Regions from separate parts of the Bradyrhizobium sp. 14AA genome, predicted to be linked through region 3. Evidence: riboswitches for the same ligand, from Rfam matches in the RefSeq annotation. Region 3 holds a riboswitch; each other region holds the start of a gene.
What was found. A riboswitch is a leader RNA that binds a small molecule or an ion and turns the genes downstream of it on or off. The one in region 3 is predicted to bind glycine.

Region 1 (4,353 bases), on a different contig from region 3:
TCAATGCATCAGCTGCGTCCGCGCCATGATAGACGCCTTCGATGCCCTCATCGGGCCATGGAAAGCCGTAGGCCCGAACGGCGGCTCCAGCCCGGACCGCACAGCGAGCGATCTCCTGTTCGCGTGCGTCGCCGGCTACGATTGCGATGACTGTATTCTGCCAACTCATGGGGCTCTTACCTTCTCAATGAGCTGATCCCTGGACATGCCGGTGATGCCCATTGCTTCTGCGGTCCGGCCACCGATCCGATAGTCGGTTCCGACCGCAGCCTGCGCTAGGCGGTAGAGCGATGTAGCGACGGGCACATTGACGTCGGCGATCTGCGCAAACTCCAGGAAGGGTAACAGGCCGTGACCGAAATCCTCCTTGTAGTAGCGATACTCGAGCGAGTCGGGCCCCTTGATACGGCGATTGGCCTCGCCGCCCGCGATTGCCGCGCGGTAATTGGTAACGTCAACCACGTCAGCCTCCACCGTGCCGAGCAACTTCATCTCTTCAATCAAATTCGGCAATTCATGCCCGAATGCCCGGGCGACCGCCAAGCGCTCGTCGTCCAATTGCCGCATGACCCGGGCGACCCCGGGCGTCATGGCATCGACATAGAAAGTGAAGTTGCCGCCGGTCGCCTCGACCCAGGCGGCTCCCAGCACCGCGCCGGGGGGATGCAGGACCATGTTCACGTTGGAGAGGTCGGAGGCGATAACGTCACGAACGGGCGTGACGCCTGGATACAATTTTGCAGCAATCTCCAGCGCCTCCGCTCCTCCCCTGAGAGCGGCAGCCTTCAGTTGCTTCGCCCGACCGCTAATGGTGACGCCGTCAGGACGATATTTGCGCGCGACGTACGTAAGGGTCGAGAACTCAACCACCGGCGGCACTGACCGCCCGGTGCGGGAATAGGCCTCGGCGAATTCCAGCGCCCCGCCGGTGTGGCCGGGGTTAAGCACGACCGGTTTGTTCGACGGCCAACCGACTGCTGCGAGTGCGTTGGCTATGGCCGAGTGCGAGAAAGTCGGCAGGACCACGACCGCCACGTCGACTCCGGAGATGGCCGACTTGAGATCCGTCGAAATCAGGGTAGGCTTTGCAACTCCTTCGCCGAGCTTGCCGTCGAATGCAACGCCGCCGAGCTTGATGTGCGGTTCAAGCGTTTCGGCCGAACGCGCCCAGAAATGAACGGAGTGGCCTGCGAGAACCAATTCTGCGACCGAAGCCGCGCCCCCTGCTCCTCCTCCGAGTACCGCAACCTTCATTCTTTTCTCCGCAGATCGAAGCGCAAATCGCGCCACCCGAGAGCCAGCTTTGATCACAGTTTATGATCACAACTGTGATTGTCAAGCCGAAGAATTGCTCGCCCGCCGCATGCGAGCAATCCATGATCGGATGGCCTACGTTGCCAGTCGGAGGCGATCCGTGATGCCAAGTTCGAACTCGGTGGCAAGGCAATCGGCAACCATCTCTGCGGTTGCGGCCGAGAGCGTCCACCCCAGGTGGCCGTGGCCAGTGTTGTAGAAAACGCCCGGCATCCTGCCCCTGCCGACCCGCGGCATCATGTTCGGCATCATCGGACGCAACCCGGCCCAGGACACGACGCGGTTGGTATCGACCGAAGGAAACAACGTTCGCGTCCAGTCAACCAGCGGCTTGATGCGGTCTTGGCGAATGTCGCGGTTCATGCCGTTGAACTCTGCCGTTCCGGCGACGCGAAAGCGCGCAGCGCCCAATCGACTGGTAACGATCTTGGCGCCATCATCGAGCAGGCTGACCCAAGGCGCAGCTTTCTGGCTCTGCTCGTCGTCAAGGTGCACGGTGATCGAATAGCCCTTGACAGGGTAAACGTTGAGCCGGTCGCCGAGCATCGCCGCGAGGTCGCGGCTTGCGGGACCGGCGCATATGACGACACTGTCGGCATCGATCTCATTGACACGAGCGCCGCCTGAAGGCTCGTCACACCCATACTGGATGCGGAAAACTTCGTCCCGAGCGATCTGCCTCACAGTGGCGTCAAAGACGAAACGCACGCCACGTCTCTCGCATGCCTTGGCGAGACCGCAAACGAACTTGTGGATGTCTCCGGTGGAATCCGACGGGGTATAGAAACCTCCGAAGAAGTCGCCATGCAGCGTCGGCTCGATCGACTTCACCTCTGCGGCCGTCACTGGACGACGGTCCAGGCCCCCCTCCACGAGAATGGTATTGACCTTCAGCGCGTGTTGGAAACTCTGCTTATCCCGATAGAAGTGAAGGATGCCGCGCCGCTCGTGGTCGAAGTCGATGCCCTCGCGCTCGGCAATGGCGAAGAGATGCTTGCGTGCGGCGATGGCAAGCCGTGTGGTCTCAATTGTGTTGTCGCGATAGTTCTTGATGTTGAAGATGAATTCGCCAAGCCAGGAATATTTGTGCCAGGTCGGCGCTGGATTCATGAGGAGCGGTGCATCGCGCCTCAACATCCAACTCACTCCCTTGAAGACGGTCGACCAGCTATTCCAGACCTCCGCATTGCTTGCGGAAAGTTGGCCGCCATTGGCGAACGATGTCTCCATGCCCGCGTAGCGCTGACGCTCGATCACCGTAACGGTATGGCCGCGGTTGAGAAGGGCATAGGCGGTGGTGACGCCGGTGATACCGGCGCCGATGACGACAACATGTGGCATTTCACTCTCCGCGATCGAAGTTGGGAGCGGGCCGAGGCCCGCGGTTTGTCCCCAATCTGTCGCTGTACCTGAGAGATTAACCGCCACGGCTCGGCCGGTACGGTGGTCCCCTTCGGTGGACACTCGAAGTGCCACTCTCCAGATCGTTCAGCTGCATGGTCCCTTTTGCCTGAGAGTTTCCTGGGGGTTGCTCCTTCGGCGCCGGCCAACACCGTCACGACGGCGACCGATCTCTCCCATGCAGCCTATTGAACGCGATAGGTTCTTCTCTCCTGCGCCTCCGCAGCTAGAGCCGGCTCGTCAATTGCCGACGTCGTAAAGAGTCGTGGTCGTCTCGACCGCTTCGTCATGCAGACCAGCGCGCTCGACCGCCGCAGCAGCCAGTTGCCGGGCTTTGCGCCGAATCTGCGGCTCGTCAACCCCCTGCACCTTGCCGTCGATATATGACGGCTTCCCATCGACCCAAGTCTGCACGATCGAAGCGGTCGATGCAGAGAATACCAAAGCTTGCAGTGGATCGTAGAACGGCGTCCATTCGACGTGGTCTAGGTCGAAGAGGACGAAATCGGCCTTCTTGCCGATTTCCAGCGAACCGATCTCGTCGTCCCACATCAACGCCTTCGCACCTTCGATGGTCGCGGCGCGTAGTGCTTGTCGTGCAGTGAATATGTCCGGTTGCAAGCGGGCGTCCTTGAACATGCCGGCGACGAGCAGCATTTGCCGCATCAGGTTCATGTTGCCGGCCGCCGACACGCCATCGGTGCCGAGGCCGACTTTAACGCCGGCCTTCACCATCTCCGGATATTTGCCGATCGCGGTTGCACCCTTCCCCAACTTGAATGACGAGCACGGGCAGAAGGCGACGCTGGCGCCACGCTCGGCGAGCAGACGGACCTCTTCGTCGGAGACGGCCGCGCCGTGAGCGATGACCAGGTTCTTTCCTATGCCTCCGGCCCGATCGATACGCGTGATGGGCCAGCAGCCATATTTTTTCTCGCAAACCCTCGCCTCCTCGATCGAGGTGGCGAGATGATAGGTCGTGCCGACGCCCAACCTCTCAGCCAGTTTCACCGCTCCAACGTGGAGTTCGAGGCTACACGGCTCCTTGCCTTCGATATTGACCCAGCAACGCGCACGGCCGTCGAGGGCGCCGTTGTAGCGAACGACACAATCCTCGAGCACCTTGAGTGCGGCCTCGGCGTTCGGGAAGAAATGATGATCCACCATTTCCTGGGTCCATCCGCGGGGGAGCTCGGGCGGTGGATTGTCGGCCGCGTGCCGCCCGGTGATGCCGCGAATGCTGACCTTTTCCATCGCGCGAACGACGATGCCGGGATCGTATTGCGATCCCATGTCGAGAAAACACGTGGTGCCACAACGCAGCATCTCGGTGATGCCCAGCAGCGCACCCCAATATTCGTCTTCTTCGGTGATGTGAGCGTAAAAGGGCTTAGCCCAGTGGAACACCCAGGCCCGGGTGTTGAGATTGTCCGGGAAGACTGCGCGCGACAGCGTCTCCGAAAGATGAACGTGGCTGTCGACGAAGCCCGGGCAGACACCGAGCATCTTGCCATCGATCACCTTGTCAAAAGTGACGCTTTTTTGCCGCGCGGCCACGTCATCGGCCGGACCGATATCCGAGATGCGGTCGTTCTCGACCACGAGACTGGCGTTGCGCACGACCGTGTCGTTCTTGTC
Region 2 (4,353 bases), on a different contig from region 3:
CTGGGGTTGGCCAGGGCGATCCGGTCTGAGGCCAATCCGCAGAGATCCTACCGCTTCATGGAGTTCTGCGGCGGACATACGCATGCGATTTCGCGCTATGGCCTGGAGGACATACTGCCCAAGAACGTGCGGATGATCCACGGCCCCGGCTGTCCCGTCTGCGTGCTGCCGGCGGGACGTATCGACATGGCGATGCGGCTGGTCGATCGGCCGGAGGTGATCCTTTGCGTCTATGGCGATCTGATGCGGGTGCCGGGCTCGCAAGGTGCCTCGCTGTTGAAGGCAAAGGCACGTGGCGCCGACGTCCGCATGGTCTATTCCACGGTCGATGCGATCCGGATCGCGGAAGAGAATCCGGAGCAGGAAGTCGTGTTCTTCGCGATCGGCTTCGAGACCACGACGCCGCCGACTGCGATCATGATCCGGCGCGCCGAGAAGAAGCAGCTCGAAAACTTCAGCGTGGTCTGCAACCACGTGCGGACGCCGCCGGCGATGCGGAACATTTTGGAGAGTCCGGACATCCGCAGCATCCGCCGCGTCGAGATCGACGGCTTCGTGGGGCCCGCGCATGTCAGCATCATCATTGGCACCGAGCCCTACGAGGTCTTTGCAGAGGAATTTGGCAAGCCGGTAGTGATCTCGGGCTTCGAGCCGCTTGACATGATGCAGGCGATTCTGATGCTGGTGCGTCAGGTGAACGAGCACCGGAACGAGGTGGAGAATCAATATAGCCGTGCCGTAACGCGCGATGGGAATCCGCGCGCCAAGGAGGAGGTCTCGAATATTTTCGAGCTGCGCGACCAGTTCGAATGGCGAGGCCTCGGGCTCGTGCCCTATAGCGGATTGAAGCTGAAGCAAACCTACGCCAGATTTGATGCGGAGATACGTTTCGCCATGAACGAGCTGCACGTCCCCGACAATCCGGCCTGCGAATGCGGCGCGATCCTGCGCGGTGTCAAGAAACCGGTCGACTGCAAGCTGTTCGGAACGGTGTGCACGCCGGAGACCCCGGTGGGATCCTGCATGGTCTCCTCGGAAGGCGCATGTGCCGCGCATTGGACCTATGGTCGCTTCCGCGATCGTCAGCAGAAGCGGGCTTCATGAGAACCCATCAGCGCAAGCTCGACATCAAGCACGGCTGCGTCGACCTGTCCCACGGTTCCGGCGGCCGTGCGATGTCGCAGTTGATCTCGGGCCTGTTCCACGAGGCCTTCGGCAACGAATGGCTGGCGCGCGGCAACGATCAATCCGCCTTCGACGTCGGCGCCGGGCGCATGGTGATGACGACTGATGGCTATGTGGTTTCACCGCTGTTCTTTCCCGGAGGCAATATCGGCTCGCTCGCGGTGCACGGCACCGTCAACGACATCGCCATGGCCGGTGCCCGACCGCTTTATCTGTCTGCGAGTTTCATTATCGAGGAAGGCTTTCGGTTTTCAGACCTCAAGATGATCGCGGACTCCATGGGCGAGGCGGCGCAATCCGCCGGCGTTCATATCATCACCGGCGACACCAAGGTCGTCGAGCGCGGCAAGGCCGATGGCCTGTTCATTTCGACCGCGGGCGTTGGCCTGGTGCCTGAGGGGCTGGATCTCTCCGCCGAGAATGCGAGGGTCGGAGATCGGGTGCTGATCTCGGGCACGCTTGGCGATCACGGCGTCGCAATCATGTCAAAGCGCCAGAACCTCGCCTTTGAAACGGAGATCGTCTCGGATTCGGCCGCCCTGCATGATCTGGTCGCCAGGATGGTGGCGGCGGGCGGCCGCGGCATCCGTCTGATGCGAGATCCCACGCGCGGCGGCCTCGCGGCGACATTGAACGAAATTGCCCAGCAGTCCGAACTAGGCTTCAGCCTCCAGGAAGAGGCGATCCCGGTCAAGCCGGGGGTGGCGGCTGCCTGTGAGTTGCTCGGGCTCGATCCGCTCTACGTCGCCAATGAGGGGAAGCTGGTCGCGATCGTGTCGCCTGATGTCGCCGGAGCCGTGCTGGCCGCCATGAGAGCGCACCCGCTCAGTCGCGATGCCGCCGATATCGGCGAAGCGGTGCCGGACGATCATCACTTCGTGCAGATGGCGACGAGCTTTGGCGGTGGCCGAATCGTCGACTGGTTGTCGGGCGAGCAACTGCCCCGGATCTGTTGAGGCCCAAGATGCGCATTTAGCCCCATGCCAACGCCGCGTCCTATACCTACACCGCGAAGCACGAGAGTTCAGTCCGGTGGATTGGCTTGAAACCTTCGATATCGCGAGCCAGCACTGTGAGGAGCATTCAATCGAAGTCCTCAACGAATTCATTAAAGTATCTTTTCGCTGGCTGTGCACTCCGGATTGACCGACAAGACCCAATGGCTCAATTCAAAGCGCCCAGACCGAAATCCCTCTACCGGCAGGTCAACCCCGTAAACGACGCAGAACGGCAAGACTTTGCATCTTCGGTTCATTGTTGACCCAAGCCGCGTAGTAGAATACTTGAGAAGTGCAGCCACAATTTTGATGTCGTGACTCAGGAGGTCGAGTCCCAAAGACGTCGCTTGCGGAAGAGATCGGCTTCGGCCGACGCCGAAGGAGCAACCGCCCCGGAAACTCTCAGGCAACAAGGACCGCGTGTGACGAAACAACATCTGGAAAGAGGTGCCTTGGCACCCGCCGACGGGATAATACTCTCAGGCAAATAGACAGATGGGGCGCATTTGAAATCAATCACTTGATTGAGGTGCGCGTCCATGTCCAAGACTGTCGAACAAGTCACCACACCTAGTTTATCGGCCAGGCGCCTAGCCGGTCCGATCAGTGTCCTCGATCTATTCACGATCGGAATCGGCCCATCCAGCTCGCATACCGTTGGACCGATGCGCGCGGCCCATCGATTCATCGAATGCTTGGGCGAAGATCTATGGCGCTGTCGCTTGGTTGTCGTCGAGCTCTACGGGTCGCTGGCGCTGACTGGCAAGGGTCACCGCACCGATATTGCCCTTCTGCTGGGACTATCGGGCTGGCTGCCAGAATCCGTTGATCCTGAAGCCATATCCATTATTGCCGGGCTGATCCGATCGCGTTCCGAGATTTTGCTTGGCGGTCGTCATGCGGTTGGCTTCGATGAGCGTCAGCACCTCACCTTCCGCACCGGCGAGTTCCTGCCGGGGCACTCAAATGGTATGAAATTCGCAGCGCATTCGGATACGGGCGTCCTGCTTCGTCAAACCTATTACTCCGTTGGCGGCGGCGCGATCGTGTGTGAAGGCGACCAGCCGAGGAACCCCGCTGTTCGAAACGTTGGATGTGAGCCGTACCCGTTCACGTCAGCGCATGAGCTTCTTGCGATAGGTGAGAGGACCGGCTTGTCGATTGCCGATATCGTTGCTGCAAACGAACTATCGCATAGGGAGGAGACTGAAACCAATGCATTCCTGGATAGCGTTCGCGATGCCATGATGCGCTGCATCGATCGCGGGTGTGTCAACGGGGGTGTTCTGCCTGGTGGCCTGAAGGTACCGCGCCGTGCGCCAGGCCTGCTCAGCAAGCTCAAGACGACGTCAAAGGGGGCGGCACATCCATTTCACGTGATGGAATGGGTCAGCCTCTTTGCTCTCGCGGTCAATGAAGAGAACGCGGCCGGGGGACGGGTCGTGACTGCGCCGACGAATGGAGCTGCCGGCGTCATACCCGCGGTCCTGAAATTCTCCGAGATGTTCTTCCCGGATCCGAGCCCGGCAAAAGCCCGCATCTTTCTCCTGACGGCGTCCGCGATCGGTATGCTCTACAAACGAAACGCTTCGATATCCGCCGCCGAAATGGGTTGTCAGGGCGAGGTCGGCGTTGCTTGCTCCATGGCGGCAGCAGGTCTTGTGGCCGTCCTGGGTGGCACCAACCGGCAGATCGAGAACGCCGCCGAAATCGGCATGGAGCACAATCTCGGTCTCACATGTGACCCGATCGGTGGCCTCGTGCAGATCCCGTGTATTGAGCGCAACACAATGGGTGCGATCAAGGCGATCAATGCGGCGATGCTCGCGTTGCATGGTGATGGCCAACATCACGTGTCCCTCGATGCCGTCATTGAAACGATGCGCCAGACGGGGGAGGACATGCGCACCAAGTACAAGGAAACGAGTCTGGGTGGCCTGGCCGTCAACGTGGTCGATTGCTAGATACCCTGAAGCAAGCGTTCTTCAAGGAACGCTCATGTCGGACAATGCTCCGACCCGCGACGCGTTCGGCGTAACAGCGCCGCTGGTCGAGACCCGCTGCATCTTCACCCCGCAACCGGGAAGCCAATCTGTCGGGAATTCCGTCGTCGATGGGCAACGTCGAGAATGAGGGTTCGCAGCCACTGCAGCCCGGGATCTCGTTCATG
Region 3 (4,353 bases):
GCCGGGACGTCGTCGATCGAGGTGCGCAGCTCGTTGGCCGCGGTCTTGGCCAGCGCCATGGTGTCGTTGGCGTGCTTGCGCGCATAATTGCCGGTCAGCGCCTCGATGCGGCGCACGCCGGAGGCGACCGCGCTTTCGCCGGTCAGCGTGATCAGGCCGATATCGCCGGTGCGCCTGACATGCGTGCCGCCGCAGAGCTCGACCGACCAGCCGAGCGCGTTGGTGCCGCGCTCGCGCGCGGTTCGGCCCATCGAGACGACGCGGACCTCGTCACCATATTTCTCGCCGAACAGGGCGCGCGCCCCGGCCTCGCGGGCTTCATCAACGCCCATGACGCGCGTGGTGACCTCGTCGTTCTCCAGCACTACGTCGTTGGCGATGTCCTCGACGCGGGCAAGCTCTTCCGCCGTGATCGGCTTCGGATGCACGAAGTCGAAGCGCAGCCGGTCCGGCGCCACCATCGAGCCGCGCTGGGCGATGTGGTCGCCGAGCACCTGGCGCAGCGCCTCGTGGATGAGATGCGTCGCCGAGTGGTGGGCGCGGATCGACGAACGCCTGGAATGATCGACCTCGAGCTGCAGCGCGGTGCCGATCTTCAGCTCGCCGCTCTCGACGGTGCCGACGTGAACGAAGAAATCGCCGAGCTTCTTCTGGGTGTCGGTGACGCGGAATTTGATGCCGCCCTCGCCCGTGAGCACGCCGGTGTCGCCGACCTGGCCGCCTGATTCCGCGTAGAACGGCGTCTGGTTGAGCAGAAGCGCGCCGGTGTCGCCGGCCTTGAGGCTGGCGACCTCCGCACCGTCCTTCACCAGCGCCGACACCACGCCTTCGGCGCTCTCGGTCTCGTAGCCCAGGAATTCGGTGGCCCCGAGCTTCTCGCGCAGCGGGAACCAGATTGCTTCGGAAGCAGCTTCCCCCGAGCCCTTCCAGGACTCGCGCGCCTTGGCCTTCTGGCGCTCCATCGCGTCGGTGAACGAGGCCTGGTCGACGCCGATGCCGCGCGACTTCAGCGCGTCCTGCGTCAGGTCGAGCGGGAAGCCGTAGGTGTCGTACAGCGTGAAGGCGACGTCGCCGTCGAACATGTCGCCCTTCTTCAACGACGCGCTCTTCTCGTCGAGGATGGCGAGGCCGCGCACCAGCGTCTTGCGGAAGCGGGTCTCTTCCAGCCGCAGCGTTTCCTCGATCAAATTCTCCGCGCGCATCAGGTCGGGATAGGCCTGGCCCATCTCACGCACCAGCGCCCAGACCAGGCGATGCATCAGCGGCTCTTTCGCACCCAGCAGCTGCGCATGGCGCATCGCGCGGCGCATGATCCGGCGCAGCACATAGCCGCGGCCCTCGTTCGAGGGCAGCACGCCATCGGCGACCAGGAAGGCCGAGGAACGCAAATGGTCGGCGATGACGCGGAACGAGGCGACGGTCTGCTCGTTCGGCCCGCTGCCGAGCGCCGACGCCGTCGCGTCGATCAAATGGCGGAACAGGTCGGTCTCGAACACGCTGTCGACGCCCTGCATGATGCAGGCCATGCGCTCGAGGCCCATGCCGGTGTCGATCGAGGGACGCGGCAGATCCACGCGCTCCTCCTTCGTCACCTGCTCATATTGCATGAACACCAGGTTCCAGAATTCGAGGAAGCGGTCGCCGTCCTCTTCAGGAGAACCGGGAGGGCCGCCCCAGATATGATCGCCGCGATCGATGAAGATCTCCGAGCACGGGCCGCACGGGCCGGTGTCGCCCATCGCCCAGAAATTGTCCGAGGTCGGGATGCGGATGATGCGGTCGTCGGAGAAGCCGGCGATCTTCTTCCACAGCCCATGCGCCTCGTCGTCGGTGTGGTAGACGGTGACGAGCAGCTTGTCCTTGTTGAGCCCGAAGTCCTTCGTGATCAGCTTCCAGGCAAGCTCGATCGCGCGCTCCTTGAAATAGTCGCCGAACGAGAAATTGCCGAGCATCTCGAAGAAGGTGAGATGGCGCGCGGTGTAGCCGACATTGTCGAGGTCGTTGTGCTTGCCGCCGGCGCGCACGCATTTCTGCGACGTGGTGGCGCGCTGATAGGGCCGCTTCTCGACGCCGGTGAAGACGTTCTTGAACTGCACCATGCCGGCATTGGTGAACATCAACGTCGGGTCGTTGCGCGGCACCAATGGCGAGGACGACACGATCTCGTGGCCGTTCTCGGCAAAGAAGTTCAGAAAGGTCGACCTGATCTCGTTGACGCCGCTCATGTTCATCCAATCGGGTGTGCTTGGACCCGCTTCTTGCCATCCAAACCTGACATTTAGGCTGATATCTGCGGGCCACAGCGCTTTTAGACAAGGCCAGCTTCGCTGTCCAGAAACTGTGCAGAGAGATCAGAGGGTTGCCGCAGGCGCTCAATCCCGTTGAAAGCCACAGAAGTCGCGTTGACAGGCTTGGCCGCCCTGTGGTCTGTACCCATCTGTATCGTACGGCCACGTCGGGAGAGACCGGCACTGGTGCCGGCGCCGAAGGAGCAACCGCCCCGGAAACTCTCAGGCAAAAGGACCGCGTGGCTTTGACAGCATCTGGAAAGAGGCGCCGACGGGCATAAAGCCCGGGCTGCGTCCGCCGACGGGATAATACTCTCAGGCACAGCGACAGATGGGGCTTCGACCGGTGTCCATCGGGGAATCGTCCCCGGGGAACCGCCGAGGGCCCCTGTGATGCTAGCGCACGACAAAGACTCCCTGAAACGGACCCCCCTCCACAGCCTTCACGTGTCCTTGGGCGGCAAGATGGTGCCGTTCGCGGGCTATGACATGCCCGTGCAATACCCCGCGGGCGTGCTGAAAGAGCACCTCCAGACCCGAACCTCCGCCGGCCTGTTCGACGTCTCCCATATGGGCCAGCTCGCGCTCAGGCCGAAGTCGGGCAAGGTCGAGGACGCCGCCCGCGCGCTGGAACGGCTGGTGCCGCAGGATATCGTGGCGATCGCGCCGGGACGGCAGCGCTACGCCCAGTTCACCAATGAAGATGGCGGAATCCTCGACGATCTCATGGTCGCCAATTTCGGCGATCACCTGTTCCTGGTCGTCAACGCCGCCTGCAAGGACGCGGACGAGGCGCATCTGCGCGCGAATCTCTCCGGCGACTGTGTCATCGAGCAGCTTGCCGACCGCGCGCTGATCGCGCTGCAGGGCCCGAAGGCGGAATCGGTGCTGGCGAAATTATGTGCAGCGGCGCCCGCCATGACCTTCATGGACGCCGGCCCGCATGAGGTCGCCGGTATCAAATGTTTCGTCTCGCGCTCCGGCTACACCGGCGAGGACGGATTCGAAATTTCGGTTCCCGCCGCGGACGCCGAGCGTCTCGCCAAAACGCTGCTCGAAAACCCCGACGTGATGCCGATCGGCCTTGGCGCCCGCGACAGCCTGCGGCTGGAAGCCGGGCTCTGCCTCTATGGCCACGACATCGACACCGCGACCACGCCGGTCGAGGCCGCGCTGGAATGGTCGGTGCAGAAGAGCCGCCGCACCGGCGGCGCCCGCGCCGGCGGCTTTCCCGGCGCCGAGAAAATCCTCGCGCATTTCGATCACGGCGCATCCCGCCGCCGCGTCGGCCTGCGCGCCGAGGGCCGCGCGCCGGTGCGCGAGGGCGCGCTGCTGTTTGCTGATAGCGCGGGCGGCGAGCCGATCGGAAAAGTCACGTCGGGCGGCTTCGGCCCGAGCCTGAACGCGCCGATGGCGATGGGCTACGTGCCCTCCGCGCTGAGCGCGCTCGATACAAAACTCTTCGCCGAGGTGCGCGGCCAGCGACTGCCGCTCACCGTCGCCGCCATGCCCTTCGTGAAAAACACCTACAAACGCTGAGGACCTGTGAATGACCACGACGCTGTACACCTCCGACCACGAATGGCTGGCCATTGACGGCGACGTCGCCACCGTCGGCATCACCGATTACGCGCAGTCCCAGCTCGGCGACGTCGTGTTCGTCGAGCTGCCCAAGGTGGGCCGTGCGCTGAAGAAGGCGGAAGCCGCCGCCGTCGTGGAATCGGTCAAGGCCGCCTCCGACGTCTACGCGCCTGTTACCGGCGAAGTGCTCGAGACCAACGAGGCGCTGGCCGCCGAGCCGGCGCTGGTCAACTCGGATGCGCAAAGCAAGGCGTGGTTCTTCAAGATCAAGATTGCCGACAAGAGCGAACTCGGCGGCCTCATGGATGAAGCTGCCTACAAGGCCCACACGGCTTAAGGACGATGGAGCAAGCGATGACCGCGCACCGTAAATCCAGCGGCGAGACCGCCGCCAATTTCGTTCGCCGCCACATCGGCCCATCGGCACGCGATGTCACCGCAATGCTCGAAGCCGTCGGCGCGAAAAGTGTCGACGCGCTGATGG

Region 1: another riboswitch for glycine. It lies ahead of RAD15_RS37985 (D-amino acid dehydrogenase); the one in region 3 lies ahead of gcvT (glycine cleavage system aminomethyltransferase GcvT).
Region 2: another riboswitch for glycine. It lies ahead of RAD15_RS37935 (L-serine ammonia-lyase); the one in region 3 lies ahead of gcvT (glycine cleavage system aminomethyltransferase GcvT).

What each region holds. Positions count from the first base shown of each region.
Region 1 covers NZ_JAVAYM010000031.1:62,149-66,501, reverse strand. The annotation lists gene RAD15_RS37995 (dipicolinate synthase subunit DpsA) at 1-169, opposite strand, end outside; gene RAD15_RS37990 (NAD/NADP octopine/nopaline dehydrogenase family protein) at 166-1,254, opposite strand; gene RAD15_RS37985 (D-amino acid dehydrogenase) at 1,390-2,655, opposite strand; glycine riboswitch at 2,802-2,904, opposite strand; gene RAD15_RS37980 (amidohydrolase family protein) at 2,956-4,353, opposite strand, start outside.
Region 2 covers NZ_JAVAYM010000031.1:48,024-52,376, forward strand. The annotation lists gene hypD (hydrogenase formation protein HypD) at 1-1,104, shown strand, start outside; gene hypE (hydrogenase expression/formation protein HypE) at 1,101-2,141, shown strand; glycine riboswitch at 2,524-2,612, shown strand; gene RAD15_RS37935 (L-serine ammonia-lyase) at 2,723-4,147, shown strand; gene RAD15_RS37940 (LysR family transcriptional regulator) at 4,252-4,353, opposite strand, start outside.
Region 3 covers NZ_JAVAYM010000020.1:134,034-138,386, forward strand. The annotation lists gene alaS (alanine--tRNA ligase) at 1-2,225, opposite strand, end outside; glycine riboswitch at 2,447-2,535, shown strand; gene gcvT (glycine cleavage system aminomethyltransferase GcvT) at 2,682-3,827, shown strand; gene gcvH (glycine cleavage system protein GcvH) at 3,838-4,206, shown strand; gene gcvP (aminomethyl-transferring glycine dehydrogenase) at 4,224-4,353, shown strand, end outside.